Regions from separate parts of the Halobacillus trueperi genome, predicted to be linked through region 1. Evidence: riboswitches for the same ligand, from Rfam matches in the RefSeq annotation. Region 1 holds a riboswitch; the other holds the start of a gene.
What was found. A riboswitch is a leader RNA that binds a small molecule or an ion and turns the genes downstream of it on or off. The one in region 1 is predicted to bind lysine.
Positions count from the first base shown of each region.

Region 2: it holds a riboswitch for lysine, as region 1 does, so the genes downstream of both, DYE48_RS04860 (Na+/H+ antiporter NhaC family protein) here and dapA (4-hydroxy-tetrahydrodipicolinate synthase) in region 1, are expected to answer to the same signal.

Region 1 is NZ_QUAE01000004.1:153,101-162,235, forward strand. It holds gene DYE48_RS07300 (branched-chain amino acid aminotransferase) at 1-342, shown strand, start outside; gene DYE48_RS07305 (hypothetical protein) at 379-564, opposite strand; gene DYE48_RS07310 (sigma factor-like helix-turn-helix DNA-binding protein) at 730-1,386, shown strand; gene clpP (ATP-dependent Clp endopeptidase proteolytic subunit ClpP) at 1,402-1,983, shown strand; gene dapA (4-hydroxy-tetrahydrodipicolinate synthase) at 2,013-2,909, opposite strand; lysine riboswitch at 3,030-3,208, opposite strand; gene DYE48_RS21290 (hypothetical protein) at 3,866-4,288, shown strand; gene DYE48_RS07335 (MFS transporter) at 4,444-5,703, shown strand; gene DYE48_RS07340 (methyl-accepting chemotaxis protein) at 5,801-7,480, shown strand; gene DYE48_RS07345 (response regulator transcription factor) at 7,657-8,265, opposite strand; gene DYE48_RS07350 (sensor histidine kinase) at 8,268-9,135, opposite strand, start outside.
Region 2 is NZ_QUAE01000003.1:8,127-17,261, reverse strand. It holds gene sufD (Fe-S cluster assembly protein SufD) at 1-10, shown strand, start outside; gene DYE48_RS04900 (cysteine desulfurase) at 10-1,230, shown strand; gene sufU (Fe-S cluster assembly sulfur transfer protein SufU) at 1,220-1,663, shown strand; gene sufB (Fe-S cluster assembly protein SufB) at 1,696-3,093, shown strand; gene DYE48_RS04880 (sulfite exporter TauE/SafE family protein) at 3,778-4,590, shown strand; gene DYE48_RS04875 (bifunctional metallophosphatase/5'-nucleotidase) at 4,602-5,981, shown strand; gene DYE48_RS04870 (hypothetical protein) at 6,040-6,225, shown strand; gene yunB (sporulation protein YunB) at 6,377-7,147, shown strand; lysine riboswitch at 7,202-7,385, shown strand; gene DYE48_RS04860 (Na+/H+ antiporter NhaC family protein) at 7,521-9,074, shown strand.

The DNA of each region.
Region 1 (9,135 bases):
GATGGGGAAATCGTGACTCCAGCGTTGAGTGGAAGCATTCTCCAAGGGATCACGCGTACGTCAATTCTAGAGCTTCTGCGTAAATGGGAGGTTCCTGTAAACGAGCGCCGAATTTCTATTGATGAACTGTACCAGGCTTATGAAGACGGCAAGCTCGAGGAAGCCTTCGGCACAGGCACCGCGGCCGTCATTTCTCCGGTTGGTGAATTAAACTGGCTTGGCAAAAAGATGGTCATCAACGACCACGAAATCGGCGCCTTGTCGCAAGAGCTTTATGATACAATCACAGGGATTCAGCGGGGGAGAAAAGAAGATCGCTATGGTTGGACAGTGGAAGTATAAAGGTGAAGCCTCAGGTTTGGTGCCTGAGGCTTTTTTTTAATGCTCGTTTGTTTTTTTGTTCAAGTGTTTCACCAGGAACATCAGGACAAAGTAAAGAAAGAAAACGATGGCAAGACTCACAAACCAATCGAATGTCGCATGGAGAAAAGGACTAATGATGATGACGACGAGAAGAAAAACAAACCGGGCGATGTCTTTCTTCTGGTTCCTCCGAGTGGACATCGCACCCCTCCTTTTTCTATCCTCTAACCGAATATTGCTAACCTTAACCTTTTTTAAACCAAAGGGGTTTAGACGACCACAATAGAATAAAAATAATAGAAACACCCGTATCTTTTTCATGGATTTTTCCGTTATAGCTGTGAGAGGTCGAAAGGAGTGTGAAAGGTGGAACTGAATACAAGTAATCCCGTTGGGAAGCTTGGTCTTGAGGAGATCGAGAAGGACTATGATAAGCTTTTACGCTATTGTTTTTTCTTAACGCGCGATGGATGGGACGGAAAAGACCTTGCCCAGGAGTCGGTTGCAAGGGCGTGTGAGCACTATGATGCAGGGGAAATCAGACCAGCTCTTCTTAAAAAAATCGCCTACCATGTTTGGGTGGATCAAAAACGCATGGAGAAAAAGGAACCCTTGATGGAGAGGCCGGTTGATGACTTTGTAAAAAAAGAAGAGACTGTCGATGAAACCTTGGTTCAGCTTCTGTTAGAGAAATTGACGGTGAAGCAGTTGCTTACATTTATTTTGAAAGAAGCCTTTCATTATAAAATTGCAGAGATTGCAGAACTGCTTCAAATGAAGGAAACAGCAGTTAAAGCGTTATTGAAGCGTTCGAGGGATAATCTGCACAGGTATCCCGAAGCGGAAAGGCTTCAAGTGATGCGTACCCGCTCAGAAGATGACCTTCTCTACCAAACATTGGTCAGAACGCTCACCATTCAGGATCCAACGGTACTGATAGAAAAAATCCCGATTCTCCTCAAACCTGCTTCCAGAAATCAGCGACCAGATTCACCTTTAAACGTCCTCTCTTTAGCAGCATAAAGGAGGGAAAATCTGATGAATACAATACCTTATGTCATTGAACAAACAAGCAGAGGGGAGAGGTCCTACGACATCTACTCCCGGCTTTTAAAAGACCGAATCGTGATGGTAAGTGAAGAAATTAATGATCACATGGCCAACAGCATTGTCGCCCAGCTTTTATATCTTGCAGCGGATGACCCGGGAAAGGATATTTCTTTGTATATCAACAGTCCAGGGGGTTCGACGACTGCTGGATTTTCGATTCTGGATACGATGCAGTATATCCAGCCTGATGTGCGCACGATTTGTACAGGAATGGCGGCGTCTTTTGGAGCTATGCTTTTATTGGCAGGTGCAAAAGGGAAGCGGTATGCGCTGCCGAATAGTGAAATTATGATTCACCAACCGCTCGGGGGAGCTCGCGGGCAGGCAGCTGATATTGAAATTTCAGCGAAACGAATCATCAAACTGAGGCAGCATATTAATGAAATCATCTCCGAGCGCACCGGGCAGCCTGTGGAAAAGGTGGCAGAAGATACCGACCGGGATTATTTTATGAGTGCAGAAGAGGCGAAGGAATACGGAATCGTCGATGAGATTGTTCACAAGAAATGAAAAAAACCGCCCATGCCGGGCGGTTTTTCTTACGAAACAGTAAAGGCTTCTTTCGGTTGTACTTTTTCAAGTTCACTGAGCACATGCTTTTCTTCCTCTTCTGAAAGTGGCAGAAGGGGAAGGCGGACACCACCGGCCTCCACACCTTTGGCATTCAGTGCCGCTTTCACAGGGGACGGACTTGGTGCCGAGAAGATGGCATGCATAACAGGTAAAAGCTTTTGGTGAAGGCGGGCGGCATAAGCAAAATCACCTTCGCGGAAACTTTGAATCATCTGCTGCATTTCATTTCCGATCACATGGGAGGAAACGGACACGATTCCTGTACCTCCAATCGAGACGAATGGAAGCGTATTGGAGTCCTCGCCACTGTAAACAGAAAAATCATCGGACGTTTCACGGATGATTTCCGTCGCCGCATCTAGATCGCCGCTTGCTTCCTTGATTGAAACGATATTTTTAATCTGGGATAAGCGAATGACGGTCGCCGGCTCCATGTTGATGACGCTTCTGCCTGGGATGTTGTAAAGCATCACGGGAAGCGATGTGGATTGGGCAATCGTAGAGAAGTGCTGGTAAAGACCTTCTTGGGTTGGTTTATTGTAATAAGGAGTCACGAGCATGACGGCGTCGACACCGATTTCCTCAGCTTTTTCAGTCAAACGGATGGACGCTCTCGTATTGTTGGATCCGGTACCTGCAATAACAGGAACTCTTCCGTCCACTACTTCAACAACGAATTTGAAGAGGCTCACTTTCTCTTCTGTCGACAATGTCGGTGATTCACCTGTTGTCCCTGCAATGACAAGGCCATCCGAACCGTTTTCGATCAAGTGGTTGACTAACGCTCGCGTTGCATCAAAATCAATGTTTTCTTCGCTGTCAAAAGGGGTCACCATCGCTGTTAATACTTGGCCGAAATTCATAACCTCACACCTTTGTTTAGAATTTTGAATACGTTCGAGGTTGTGAGGGCTACGGCAGTCAAAATAAAAACGGCAGCAACGAGGGCTTCGCTGCTGCCGTAGAAACTTTTAGCCGTTCCTGCGTAAGATAGCCCTCCATATAGTTTCCTATATGACAGTCCTGTACTTATTCAGCAGCAGAACCAGCATCAGGGAGATGAGATCCCTTTCGCTTCGGCAATTTCCCCTTTCCACTTTCATCTCAGGAGCTCATTCTCCTCCGATAAGTGTACTCATGTCATTGCACCTCTATCCTTACTTCAAAATCATTTGAAATAAGAAAATATTTAGTTAGTAAAAGATTATCAAAAAAGTACCAATCTTACAAGTGGAAAGACAAGGGAACCAACAATTCGACAAAACTTCTGAGATTCTTATCTTAAGCAATCTGGCAGGATTGTGTAAGCCTCGATTTCGAGATGTTTTGGGGTTCGTTGCTGAGTTGAGCGCCAGCCGTGTCTCCCAGGTCGATTCCGCATTTGAACACTTTCCTGTGGGGGAGCGCCGAGCTTTCTCGGAATTCGTCCTGCGGGATCTCGCCTATCTCCTTCTCCCACGGGAGTCTCGCAGCTTCCCAACCACCCCATTCCATGAGACTGAAAAACGAACCCCTTTGCCGAGGATGGGTGTCTTCCACTATCCATGCCAGAGTGTTACCAAGCGCTCTGTAGCAACTTCCAATGTGGGGAATCCATTTTTAATCTGGCAGAATTCTTGAAGACTTGATTTCGAGACTTTTGTGCGATTTCAGGCGCTCCGATTGCTTTCCATGAGGCGGGCGCTGAGCCTCCTCACTCTCAGGCGGAAGCATTAAGGGGTCTCAATTCTTAAATGAAGAGAAATGGTGGGGATAGGCACGATTTGGGGGTGGGGTTCTTAGTATATGGTGTATGAGTTTTTTAGAAGGGACGGATCGGATGAATCAATATCCAAGTTATTATAATAACGGGAATCAGGATCGGATCGTGTTCGGCGGTGGTGGGATGTTTAACCCGGGAGCTGGAGGAGGTTTTGGAGGATTATTCCCTCCAGGCACTTGGGGAGGCGGTACTGGCGGGCAGTGGCAGCAGCCGTTTCCGTGGGGAGGTCCAGGCGGTGGGAGTTGGCAACCGCAACCTTCCGTTCCAGGTCAGTGGGTAGGCCCTGGTGGTCTGCCGCCCGGGTACAATGGTGGTTTCCAACCCGGAGGTTCTTGGGGGGGACCATTTACACCACCAGGACAAAGCCAACACGATCTGTACCGGGCTTGTATCAACAATTGTGCCGCACAGTTTGGATCTAATGACCAAGCGTATTTCAATTGTATTAATCGTTGCCGCAGTCAATACATGGGGGGCTGACCATCCGAGAGGTTTGCAAAGGGCAAACCTCTTTTTACATAGGTGGGGAAATATCAGTCTCGAGACGGATGGAGAATCATTCTGTGGCATATCGTTGCTGGCATCGACCTTTTATACAATGGAATCAACCAATAATAAACGAAGGTGTGGTTCATATGGCAGTCAATGAAATAGCGTTGCAACAGTCAGAAACGGAACTGAGAGAGATTCCCTCCATATTCAAGAATCGAAACTTTTTGCTGCTTTGGGGAGCGGCACTTTTATCAAGTTTTGGCATTTCATTTTTTCTTTTTTCGCAAAGCTGGTATGTGGTCAATGTCTTAGGTTTAGAGGCCTCACTTGGCATTTTGTATATCGCTGTTAGTATTCCACGGGTGCTTTTTATGATTATCAGTGGAACGGTGGCGGATCGCTTTGATAAGGCGAAGATCATGTTCTTGTCTGATTTTATTCGTGGGCTGCTTCTCGTCGGCCTTGTCGTCTGGTTTATTTTCGGTGGAATTACGTTATGGACATTTGTGACTTTTGCCCTTTTCTTCGGTATTTTGGATGCTTTTTTCTGGGCAGCGGAAAGTGCCGTCATTCCTTCAATCATTCATAAAGACAATCTGACAAGAGGGAATTCGATTATCCAGATGACCAACCAGACTTCGTTCATCCTCGCTCCTATGCTTGCCGGGGTCATCATTGCCTTTGGAAACTATGAAATTGTGTTTGCAACAACAGCGGTCATGCTTATTGTGGCAAGTGCTTTGATTTTCTTCATGCGTGTACCCAGAGTGAAAGAAGGGTCGGAGGAACAGAAAAGGTTTTGGGATGATTTTAAGGAAGGACTGCTCTACGTAAAAAATTCCCGCGTCATTTCGCTTGTCGTTTTAACGACGATTTTTATGAACCTCTTTTTAGTCGGACCTTTAACGATGGGGCTTCCGTTATTTGTGAAGACCGTTCTGGAAGGGACCGCAATGGATTTCAGCTTTCTTGAAGCAGGTTTGGCTGTGGGGATGCTGCTTGGTTCGATTGTGGTTGGTGTGTTGAATGTGAAAAAGAACCGCGGGAAAATTGGCATCATCGCGCTCGTTATCTCAGGGATAGCGTTTACATGCCTTAGCTTCACGACAGAACTTTGGATGAGTATATTATGTCTTGGAATCTTTGGTTTCGCCTTATCGGGATCAAACATTCCATTCATTGCTGCCATTCAGAGTTTAATTGATGAGAAGATGCTAGGACGGGTGATGGGGCTCATTTCGCTCGCTTCCATGGGACTGATCCCTGTCAGCTACGCCTTAACATCAGGGGTCTTAGCCTTCGGCATTTCCATCCATCACATTATGGCAGTCGGTGCGATTTTAGTAACCTTGTATTCGGCTTTTATTTTCTTTAGGTTTAAAGAGTTGAGAGAGATTGAATGAGAAAAAAAGCCTAGGACTTATGAAGGGAAAGACTTTAGAGAACGCTTCTTATTTCCGATAAAAGAAGAAAGGAAAAATACGGAAGAGGAGCGTTTTCATGAAAAGTCTTAAAAAAAGGATTTTAGTATCTTTTTCAGTTGTTATAATGTTGACGGTTATTTTAAGCAGCTTCAATTTTTTTGCCACAAAATACACGAACGATCGTACAAAGGATATGGTGGACCATCAGCTTCCATTACTTATTGCTGATGAAAAACTAGCCTTGAATTTATCTCAGCGAATCGCGCTGACAAGAGCCTACGTACTTTTTGAAGATGAAAGTTATCGCGAACAGTTCAACGAATATACACGAGAAAGTGTGGAGGTTCAGGAAGAGCTTTTGAGCATGTCCAATTCAGAGGAAGCGGAAAAGCTCGTTGAACAAAGCATTCAATGGAGGAAGATGGTTCAGAATGAAGTATTCAACCGTTATGACACTGGTAACGAGGAACAAGCGATTCAGGCGCTGAGGGAAAAAGTGACCCCTCTTGGCCAGGAAGTCATGGAAGGGTTTGAAAACATGGCGTTGCAACGTGAACAAATGATGGAGGAAGAAGGGCAAAACATCCTGCAAGCCGGAAATACAATGATGATCATCGGCAGCATTATATCACTCGCTTCCATCATTATCGGGATTGCATTTGCGCTTGTTATTGCGAACCGTATAACGAATCCGATAAAAAAAGTAGTCAAGCGGATGATGCAGATTTCAGAGGGAGACATCAGTCAAGAACCGGTCCATGTGAAATCCAAAGACGAAATCGGGCAGCTGGCCGATGCGACGAACGACATGCAGCGTTCTCTGAATGAAGTGATCCAGTCTGTTTCTTTCACTTCGGATCGAGTAACCGGGCAAAGCGAAGCATTGACTCAATCAGCGTATGAAGTGAGAGAAGGCAGTGAACAAATCGCCTCGACGATGCAAGAGTTGTCCTCAGGGGCAGAGTCACAGGCGAATGGAGCCACTCATCTTTCTGATCAAATGCGCACGTTTGGTGAAAAAATTCAGGAAGCGAACGCGAGTGGCGAGTCGATATCAGAAACATCGAATGAAGTCCTTGCTATGACGGATAAAGGTCGTGAATTGATGCAGCGTGCGGTTGCACAAATGCACGCGATCGACAGTATCGTGAAGGAATCCACTGAGAAAGTAAAAGGATTGGATCATCAATCCAAAGAAATTTCCAAGCTTGTGCGAGTCATTGAAGACATTGCCGACCAGACGAACCTCTTATCTTTGAATGCCGCTATTGAAGCTGCGCGTGCCGGGGAACATGGAAAAGGGTTTGCCGTTGTAGCTGACGAAGTAAGGAAGCTTGCCGAACAAGTCACACACTCCGTCGGTGATATCACAGAAATCGTGGAAGGCATTCAAAAAGAAACCGGAAATGTTGTCAGCTCTCTTGAAACAGGGAACCATGAGGTAGATCAAGGTTCGAAGCAGATGAAAGAGACAGGCGCAACTTTTGATGGAATCAATGGTTCCGTTTCAGAGATGGTCGCCAAAATCCAGACCATCTCAGCGCACTTGAAAGAGATTGCTGAAAACAGCATGCAAATGAACCACTCTATTGAGGAAATTGCTTCGATTACAGAAGAATCGGCTGCAGGTGTTGAACAGGCCGCTGCCTCTGCCCAACAGTCGAACAGTTCCATGGAAGAAGTGTCCCAAACGGCTGAAGACTTATCGAACCTTGCAGAGCAATTAAACGAACAAGTCCGTCGCTTCAAACTGTAAATACAGAAACCTCGCTCATTAAAAGGGCGAGGTTTTTTCACGTTCCTATGGTTTTAAATGATCCTTCAGGAAGAGTTATGAATGTGTTGAGTGCGAATGGATTCTGGTGAACGACTAGCCCTGAAAAAAGCGTATGATTCCCTAGCGCGGCTTATCTTAGTGAGTAGGACGGGGGATTAACGGGATTTTTTGTACCATCCTTTTTCTTTGAATCTTGAAATCGCTTCAATGCGGTTGCTGACTTCTAATTTTTCTAATATGACAGACACGTAGTTGCGGACGGTCCCCGGAGTGATGAAGAGCTCCTGGGAGATTTCTTTTGTATTCTTTCCATCTGCCATCAGTTGGACCACCTCGCGCTCACGTTCTGTTAAAGGGTTTTGCTGGGTGAACGCCAGGTCGACGAGTTCTGGGTCAAAGATGCGCTGTCCGTTGGTGATTTTCCGAATGGCTGTGGCGAGTTCTTCACTCGGGCTGTCTTTCAACAAATAACCACTAACACCGGCGCGACGGGCGCGGTCGAAGTAGCCGGGGCGGGCGAACGTTGTCAAAATGATCACCTTGCAAGGCTCTTCATATAATTCTTCAGCGGCATCCAGTCCATCCTTCACAGGCATCTCAATATCCATGATGCACACATCCGGCTTTAATTTTTTCACAAGCTCACAAGCTTCTTCGCCGTTTTGAGCCTGACCTACGACTTCCATGCCGTCCTCTAAATCGAGAAGAGCTCCAAGTGCACCTAAAAGCATGCGCTGGTCTTCGGCAATGACGATACGGATCATGCTTATTCCTCCTTTTCTTTGTTTTTAATAACGTTCGGAACGTGAAATTGTAGTGTCGTACCATTTTTTGATTCGATTTCAAGTTTACCGTTCACAAATTCGAGGCGCTCACGCATGCCTTGTAGTCCGTGGCCGCGAAAGGGGTCCAGCGAGGCGGGGAGGCCTTTTCCATCATCTTCAATACCGATGAGAATTTCAGTCGGGGATTGTTCGATGGTCACACGGCAGGTCGTTGCTTCGCTGTGTTTCACAATATTCGTTGCTGCTTCTTTCAAGCACATGCTGAGTACATTTTCCACGAGCAGAGGAGTATTGGTTACCTGAGGGTCTCCTTCGAATTGAAAATTCATTTCTGCCGCTTCGATAATTTGTTGTACGCGGACGATTTCATCTTCGAGCTTCGTCCCTTTCATATTCGATACCATCTCCCTGACTTCCTTCAAAGCTGTCCGGGCTGTGTTTCGGATATCCTCCACTTCTTTATTGGCCTTCTCCGGATGGACCGTCATTAACTTGCGGGCGAGGTCACTTTTTAAACCGATCATCGAAAGCTTTTGTCCGAGCGTATCATGGAGATCACGCGCGATCCTTTCACGCTCTTCAATGACCATCAGTTGCGAAATTCGTTCATTCGCATCTTCCAATTCCCCTTCGAGTTTTTGTTGTTGGCTCCGATAGCGGACCGTAAACGGAAGGAGAATGACCCCGATCACCGTAATGATAATGAAAGGGAGGTTCGGAAAAAGAGAATCAATTTGGTAAATGAACGTTGTCGTAATCGCAATTAACGTCGACGTCAAATGGACGATATATAAAGATAAAAAGCCACCGAAATGTTTGATGTTTCCAATGAAATACGCAATAAAAAGG
Region 2 (9,135 bases), on a different contig from region 1:
AGTATATTAATGGATGTAAAAGCGGTACGCGACGAATTTCCTATTCTACACCAGGAAGTAAATGGACATCCGCTCGTGTATTTGGATTCATCAGCGACTTCTCAGAAGCCGATCAAGGTGATTGAAAAGCTTGATGAGTACTATCGCGGATACAACTCTAATGTCCATAGAGGTGTACACACGCTTGGCACAAGAGCGACAGACGAGTATGAAGGTGCCCGTGAGAAAGTGAGACGCTTCATTAATGCGTCCAGCTCCCAAGAAGTCATCTTTACGCGTGGGACAACAACAGCCATCAATACCGTTGCAGCAAGCTACGGTCGGGCGAACTTGCGTGAAGGTGATGAGGTTGTCATCACTCCAATGGAACACCACAGCAACATTATCCCTTGGCAGCAGATTGTTAAGGAAACAGGAGCTACTTTGAAGTATATTCCATTGCAATCTGATGGCACGATTCTTTTAGAAGATGTTCAAAAGACAGTAACATCTAAAACGAAAATTGTTGCCGTCATGCACGTGTCGAATGTTCTAGGAACGATCAATCCGGTGAAAGAGATTGCACAAATTGCTCATAACCAAGGAGCAGTCATGCTTGTTGATGGTGCTCAAAGTGCTCCTCACATGAAGATCGATGTTCAAGACTTGGACGCTGATTTTTATGCGTTTTCAGGTCATAAGATGTGCGGCCCAACTGGAATCGGAGTTTTATATGGAAAAAAGGCGCTTCTTGAAAAAATGGAGCCTGTCGAGTTTGGTGGAGAAATGATCGACTTCGTTAACCTTTATGATTCGACATGGAAAGAACTGCCCTGGAAGTTTGAAGGCGGAACACCCATTATTGCCGGAGCTGTCGGCCTAGGTGCAGCCATTGATTTTCTTACGGACATTGGTTTGGATGAAATCAAAGAGCATGAAGAGAAACTGGCTTCTTATGCCATGCAAGAAATGAATAAAGTTGATGGCATGACCATTTATGGTCCAGAGCATCGAGCAGGTCTTGTCACTTTCAATCTTTCAGATGTTCACCCTCACGATCTTGCTACGGTATTAGACGCTGAAGGAATTGCTGTACGTGCAGGGCACCACTGTGCTCAGCCGTTGATGCGTTGGTTGGAAGTGTCAGCGACGGCAAGAGCAAGTTTTTACTTGTATAATAATGAAGAAGATATAGATCGACTTGTTGCAGGATTACAAACAACAAAGGAGTATTTTGGCGATGTCTTTTAATAATTTAGATACGCTATATCGTCAAGTCATCATGGACCATTATAAAAATCCGCGTAATCGCGGGTCGATTGACGGGAACCCTATGACGGTTGATATGAATAATCCAACGTGTGGGGATCGCATTCAGCTTCAGTTGTTAATTGAAGATGGTCATGTCCAAGAAGCTAAGTTTGATGGAGAAGGTTGTTCCATCAGTCTTTCATCTGCTTCCATGATGACGCAGGCTATCAAAGGGAAGCCCGTTGACGAAGCACTGAAAATGTCTGAACTCTTTTCTGAACTCATGCAAGGCAATGATGTTGATGAAGGAGATATTGACCTGGGTGACATTGAAGCTCTACAAGGGGTTTCAAAGTTCCCGGCTCGTATCAAATGTGCGACACTAGCCTGGAAAGCGATGGAAAAGGGTGTCGATGAAGAGAAACAAGACTAAGCTTTTGTCAATACCAAAAGGAGGTATGTAACATGGCCAAAAAAGCGCCAGAAGTGGGAGAGTACCAATACGGATTCCACGAAAAAGATGTTTCGATTTTCCGTACGCAAAAGGGTTTGACGAAAGAAGTCGTTGAACAGATCTCCAACTATAAAGAAGAACCAAAATGGATGCTCGACTTCCGTCTGAAGTCTCTTGAGCAGTTTTATAAAATGCCAATGCCACAGTGGGGTGGCGATCTTTCAGAGCTTAACTTTGATGACATTACGTACTATGTGAAACCATCAGAGCGTTCTGAACGATCCTGGGATGAAGTTCCCGAAGAAATCAAGAACACCTTCGATCGTCTTGGGATTCCTGAAGCAGAACAGAAGTATCTTTCTGGTGTTTCAGCTCAATATGAATCTGAAGTTGTTTATCACAACATGGAGAAGGATCTTGAAGACTTGGGTGTTATATTCAAGGATACGGACTCTGCTCTTAAAGAGAATGAAGACATTTTCAAAGAGTACTTCGGTAAGGTCATCCCTCCATCCGATAACAAGTTCTCTGCACTAAACTCAGCGGTTTGGTCCGGAGGTTCCTTCATTTATGTACCGAAAGATACGAAAGTTGAAACGCCTTTGCAAGCGTACTTCCGTATCAACTCGGAGAATATGGGGCAATTTGAGCGTACTTTGATCATTGCTGACGAAGGCTCTTCTGTTCACTACGTAGAAGGCTGTACAGCACCAACGTACTCTTCAAGCTCTCTGCACAGTGCCGTTGTAGAAATCTTTGTTAAGGATAACGCCTATTGCCGTTATACCACGATTCAAAACTGGGCGAACAACGTGTACAACCTTGTAACAAAACGTGCCGTTGCAGAGTCCAATGCTACAATGGAATGGGTCGACGGAAACCTTGGTTCCAAATTGACGATGAAGTATCCTGCTGTGCTTCTTAAAGGTGAAGGAGCGCGTGGTATGACGCTTTCCATCGCTCTAGCTGGTAAAGGACAGCATCAGGATGCCGGTGCTAAAATGCACCACTTGGCACCGAACACTTCTTCTACGATCGTTTCTAAATCCATCTCTAAACATGGTGGTAAAGTAACGTATCGAGGAATTGTTCAATTCGGTCGAAAAGCCGAAGGTGCTCGTTCCAATGTTGAGTGTGATACGCTCATCATGGATAATGAGTCCACATCCGATACGATTCCTTACAATGAAATCATGAATGAGAACATCTCTCTTGAACACGAAGCGAAAGTTTCTAAAGTGTCAGAAGAGCAGTTGTTCTACTTGATGAGCCGCGGTATTTCTGAAGAAGAAGCTACAGAAATGATCGTGATGGGCTTCATTGAGCCGTTCACAAAAGAGCTCCCAATGGAGTATGCCGTGGAAATGAACCGTCTAATCAAATTTGAAATGGAAGGTTCCATCGGTTAATAAAAGGAATAAAGCCGTGCAGATATCATCTGCACGGCTTTTTCATCGTGGGCCGGTGTTCCCGGGGTTCGTTGCCCTGTTTGGCGTCAGGGGTGGCTGGGAAGCTACTCGCTTTCCTGTGGGGGAGTGCCGAGCTTCCTCGGACTGCGTCCTCCGGGATCTCGCCTATCTCCTTTCTCCCACGGGAGTCTCGCAGCTTCCCAACCACCCCATTAGATGAGTGTGAAAAACGAACCCACTATACTTAGAAGAAGCGTCTTCCAACTTCCTTGTCCAGGAGTCATAAAGCACGCTGGAACAGCATTTCAATGGGGAGGCCATAGAGTTCTGCATTTCGACAGAGATTGGGAACTTTGTTATTTGTGGTAGTGGTTTCGAGATCCTTATATGAAAGGGGCGGAGGGGAATGGCGAGACTCCTGCGGGAAAAAAGTGCATGGTGAGACCTCACAGGACGCAGTCCGAGGAGGCTCACCGCGCTCCCGCGGAAAGCGAGCTATTCTCCGCAGCCCCCATCCACTCAACAAAATTCTCGAAACTGAGTCTTCCACGATCGGGAGCTTATGTGAGTTTAACAGCGCCTATTTTGTTGCTCTTGTTTGATCCTCCATTCCAGGCAAGATGTTTTATGAATACAAAACATGATACTATAATATTATCTATTAAGAGTTAAGGAAGATTCGATATGTTTTTGGTTATGTTTTTGATCGGTTTAATCACAGCCCTAGTCGGTAGTGTGGCAGGCCTTGGAGGAGGCGTTATTTTAGTTCCTGTTCTCCTGTTTTTAGGTGATCATTTTGCTTCCTTCGATTGGGTAAACCCCCAGGCAATCGTGGGGATTTCTTTAGTTGTGATGATTTTTACAGGGATGTCTTCAGCCATCTCGTACATGAAGCACAACCGTGTGGATACAGGAATTGGACTAGTTTTTTTGATTGGCAGCATTCCGGGAGGCATTTTAGGCTCTTGGCTGAATCAATTTTTTGAAACGGATGGTTTCTCTCTTTTCTTTGGAATTGTTATGATTGCGGTTTCTTTACTGTTTTTCATTCCGCGGAGACCATCAGGTCATTCCTTATTTAAAACAGGTATGTCTAGAGAGAAAACAGTGGACGGGAAAGTGTATAAGTACCGGATGCCTTTTTGGGTTGGGTTTATCTTATCGTTTTGCGTAGGAATGTTATCTGGTTTATTAGGCATAGGTGGAGGATCTTTAATGGTCCCAGCTATGATTTTACTATTGAACATCCCCCCTCATATTGCAACAGCGACTTCTATGTTTATGATTTTTTTTGCAAGCATAACAAGCTCTGCGACCCATGTTCTTTTAGGGCATGTGGATTGGAGTCATACGCTCTGGTTTATTCCAGGAGCCTACTTAGGAGGAACACTTGGAGCATGGGTCAATCGACGCCTTGATGGACAAGTCGTGGAGAGATTTCTGAGGGTACTGCTCGTATTGATTGGCATACGTTTAATTTGGCAAGGTTTAGGGTGAGGAGACTGATGATGAAGGAAAAATTATACTTTTATTATACAAGCGATCTGCACAGTCACTTTGAAAATTGGCCACAAATCGTCGGGTATTTTAACGAAAAGAAAAAGAAACACGAGAAAAAAGGGGAAGAGTACTGGCTTTTTGATAATGGAGACCATGTCGATCGTTTTCATCCGATCGCTGAGGGCTTGATGGGGAAGGGCAATGTTGAGTTATTAAATGAAGCTGGATATGATGTAGCAACGATCGGCAACAATGAAGGCATTACTTTAGCGAGTGAAGATCTTCACTCCTTATACGATCATGCAACTTTTCGTGTCGTTTGTGCCAATTTGGATTGTAAGAGCTCCTCTTCACCTGCTTGGTTAAAGCCCTACCACATTCTTGAGTCCAAATATGGGACGAAAATCGGCGTATTAGGTTTGACTGCACCATTTCAAGCGTTTTACCAGCAATTAGGGTGGGATGTGCTCTCGCCATTCGATATATTGGATGGGATAATTGAAGAGTTGAGAAATCAAGCGGATATCATTATCTTACTATCACACCTTGGTATTAATGAAGACGAAGAAATCGCGAGGCGTTATTCAGACATTGATATTATTATCGGGGGCCACACGCACCACCTTTTTAAGAATGGTGAATATATTGATGGTGCCTTGTTGACAGCAGCAGGTAAACACGGGACGCATCTCGGTGAAGTTGCTGTGGAATGGAACATCGATACGCGCCATCTAGAGAAGAAAGAGGCCTATGCCATACCAACGGAACAACTGAAAAAAGATGATGGAGTCACAAAAAAAGTCAAAGAGATTCGTTCTAAAGCTGTTCATGAACTAGGCACTCCCGTAGCTTATCTCCGGGAACCTCTGCACATTGCATGGTTTCATGACACCCCGCTTATGAACCGCTTGACTGAACAATTACGCTTATGGACATCGGCGGATATAGCGATGTTAAATGCAGGTGTGCTCCTCGACCATTTATCCGCTGGGGAAATTACTTATGAAGATATTCATCGCATTTGTCCACACCCGATGAACCCCTGTCTTGTGGAATTGAGAGGGGATGAGCTGATGGAAGTGATACGAGCTGCTCATACGAAAGAACTTACGGAAATAAGGCTGAAAGGCTTTGGCTTTAGAGGTGAAGTGATTGGGAAGATGGTTTTTGCAGGTATTGACATAGAAATGGATGATGATGGAGAAGAACATGTAAAGCATGTCACTTTTGCTGGTGAACCGATTGATTATGATCGTACGTATCGGTTTGCTACAGCGGACACATTTACGTTTGGCCGATTCTTTCCTGAAATCGCCTATTCCAAGACAAAGAAATATTTTATGCCGGAACTATTGCGAGACCTTTTATCTGAAGCACTTAAGTCATAACACTGGGAGCTACCTTTGTAGGTAGCTCTCTTACATAACGGATTGTAAGGAGTTTATTATGAGAGTCGTTGCAACAAATTCTCTAGTACCCGGAGCTGTATTAGCTAAAACCATATACAATGAAAGCGGTCAAGCGCTCCTCCAACAAGGTGTAGCTTTTACACCGCGGATCATTGAACGGTTAAAAAGCTTTGATATTACTTATGTGTATATAGAAGATGGACGTGAAGCGATCGTCCCATAGTAAGGGAAATAAAAAGAGATGGTACAAGAGGAAGAGACATCGACTTGTCCAAAGAATTGAATATCCTGATCAAGAATTGTCATCTGACATCGGTAAGTTGATGCTTAAACCCTTCTTTTCTTTCATATAGATAGATGAGGAGGGTTGTTCTATGCCAAAAAAGAGTGCGACTACTGGTTCCACGATCGGAAAAAGGATTGTGCTTAGTCTGCTGTTTTTCGCCCTTTTCACAGCGTTAAGCCTTTGGTTCATTAACCGAGGTGTGACTCCGGCGCTCGTTGAAATTGCTGAAACAAAAGCTCAACAGCTGGCTAGGGATGCCATTAATGAAGCAGTCAGTAAAACGATCGCAGAAGATCTACAATTTAATGACCTTGTGAATATGGAAAAAGATAACCAAGGAAATATTGTTTATATGGGATGGAACTCTGTAGTTGTTAACCGCGCACTTCGTGATACGACCATACGTGTTCAGAACTTTTTAAAAAGGATGGAGCTTGGCGAGCTTCCGATGGAGGATACTTCTTTGGAGCCGAATATTGATCCCGATCGCACACAGGAGGAATTAGGAGAACAACCAGCAACACTTATTGAACTTCCTATTGGGGTAGCAACAAACAACAGTTTACTAGCGAACCTTGGGCCAAAAGTTCCTGTTCAACTTAGAGTGATTGGAGACGTTCAATCAGAAGTCGATATCAAGATGACGGAATATGGGATTAACGCTGCTTTATTTGAATTGACGATTCATTTTGAAGTGAATGTCCGGATTGTTATTCCATTTTCTACAGAAACAACTGTCGTAACGAATAATATTCCTATTGATCAAGCTACCATCCTAGGTAAAGTTCCTAATTTTTATGGTGGTATGGGAGGGGAAGGGGATCCATCATTTTCCTATCCAATGGAACCCTTGCAATAAATGCTTGGAATTGTTAAAATTACTGAGAATTGAATATGCGTGACCTTATCAGATCGGTGAGGTAGAGGTGCAAACACCATCAGTAATCAATTGGAGCGAGACAAGCGACGATGATTGATGGAAGGGGATGTTTGCCGAAGTGTTTTGTAGTTCGTCAAACTATAAGACGCTGGTGTATATCTGAACAAGAGATACACTGTCATGCATGCTTTTGGGTGCATGGGGCGCTACTGATCGAAATGGAGGATAATCAAATTGCCACTTACAAAGGCGATGGTAGGTTATTTTCTATCATTGTCTTTTTTTATTCCTCATTTTTATCCGCAGTAGCCTTCCAATCCCGTTACATCAAGATTTACGGAGGGGAAACATCATGGAAGGAACCATCTATTCTTTAATTCCAGCAGTATTAATGTTAATCCTTGTTCTGCTGACAAGGAAAGTCATCCTATCCTTAGGGATTGGGATCATCGTAGGAGCATTCCTGCTCACACAAATGGATATTGGCGGAGGACTAGCGTTAATCTGGTCGATTTTCGCAAACATCTTCGTCAGTGAAGGCGCACTGAATATGGGCAACATTTATTTGTTATCATTTCTATTCTTATTAGGAATTACCACTGCCTTCATGACAGCATCAGGAGGAAGTCGTGCGTTTGGTCGTTGGGCTGTCGAACGTATTCGCACGAGAAAAGGGGCAACACTTGTTCCGGCGCTTTTGGGAATCATCATCTTTATTGATGATTACTTCAATGCACTGGCTGTAGGACAAGTAGCGCGCCCTGTAACCGATCGATATAAAGTATCCCGGGCAAAATTGGCGTATTATATCGATTCCACATCGGCTCCGATTACTGTTATTTCACCTATTTCCAGCTGGGGAGCTTATATTATTGGAACGATCGGAAGTATCCTGGCTGCGAATGAAATCACACAGTATCAAGCTTTTGAAGCATTTGTGTTAATGATTCCAGCAAATCTCTATGTGTTTGCGGCGTTATTGCTCGTATTCTTGACGATTTACTTAAGATTGGATCTTGGTCCGATGAAAGTTCATGAGAAACGAGCCATTGAAACAGGAGAATTGAACAACCCTGAAAAAAGGGACGTTCCTGGTGATTTGAATGATGAATTCAAGGAGCATAACCATGGGAAGATCTCTCATCTGATTTGGCCTATCTTTGCTCTTGTTGTCGGAACTGTGTTAACAATGGTCATCACAGGAATGCGCAACACAGAAGGCAGTGTCGATCTTCTCTCCATCTTTGCAAACACAAATGTGAATATCTCATTGTTCACAGGTGGAGTCGTTTCTGTTGTTGTTGCGCTTGTGCTGTATATCAGTCAACCAAAACCTAAATCAGGAATTTCTCTCGTCTTTGGTCAAGGGATGAAAGCCATGTTACCAGCGATTTACATCTTGGTTTTTGCCTGGATGATCGGTGATATTATCGGCCAGCTTCAAACTGGTGAATATTTAGCCCAGCAATTTACTCAAGCAGATATCAACCTTGCCTATCTGCCTTTGATTATTTTCTTATTGTCTGGCTTCATGGCATTATCAACAGGTACATCTTGGGGAACATTCGGAATTATGCTTCCGATTGCAGGAGAAATCGCGGCAGTATCCGACCCTACACTGATTTTGCCGGCACTGTCAGCAGTACTCGCTGGATCTGTGTTTGGTGACCACTGTTCACCGATATCCGATACGACAATTCTTTCCTCGACAGGGGCAGGATCGAACCACATTGATCACGTACTCACACAGCTCCCTTATGCCCTTATCGCTGCAGGAGCTGCTTCCATCGGTTATGTTATCTTAGGCTTGTCTGGTGGAGTGTGGCTGCCATTGTTGATGACGTTGATTATTGTCACATTTGTAGCGTTCATTATTCACAAGTTTAATCGGCAGCCAACGGAGTAAAATAAAAAGGAATACTTTGTGGGAGAGTATGGAACGTGCAAATCCATACTCTCTTTTTTTG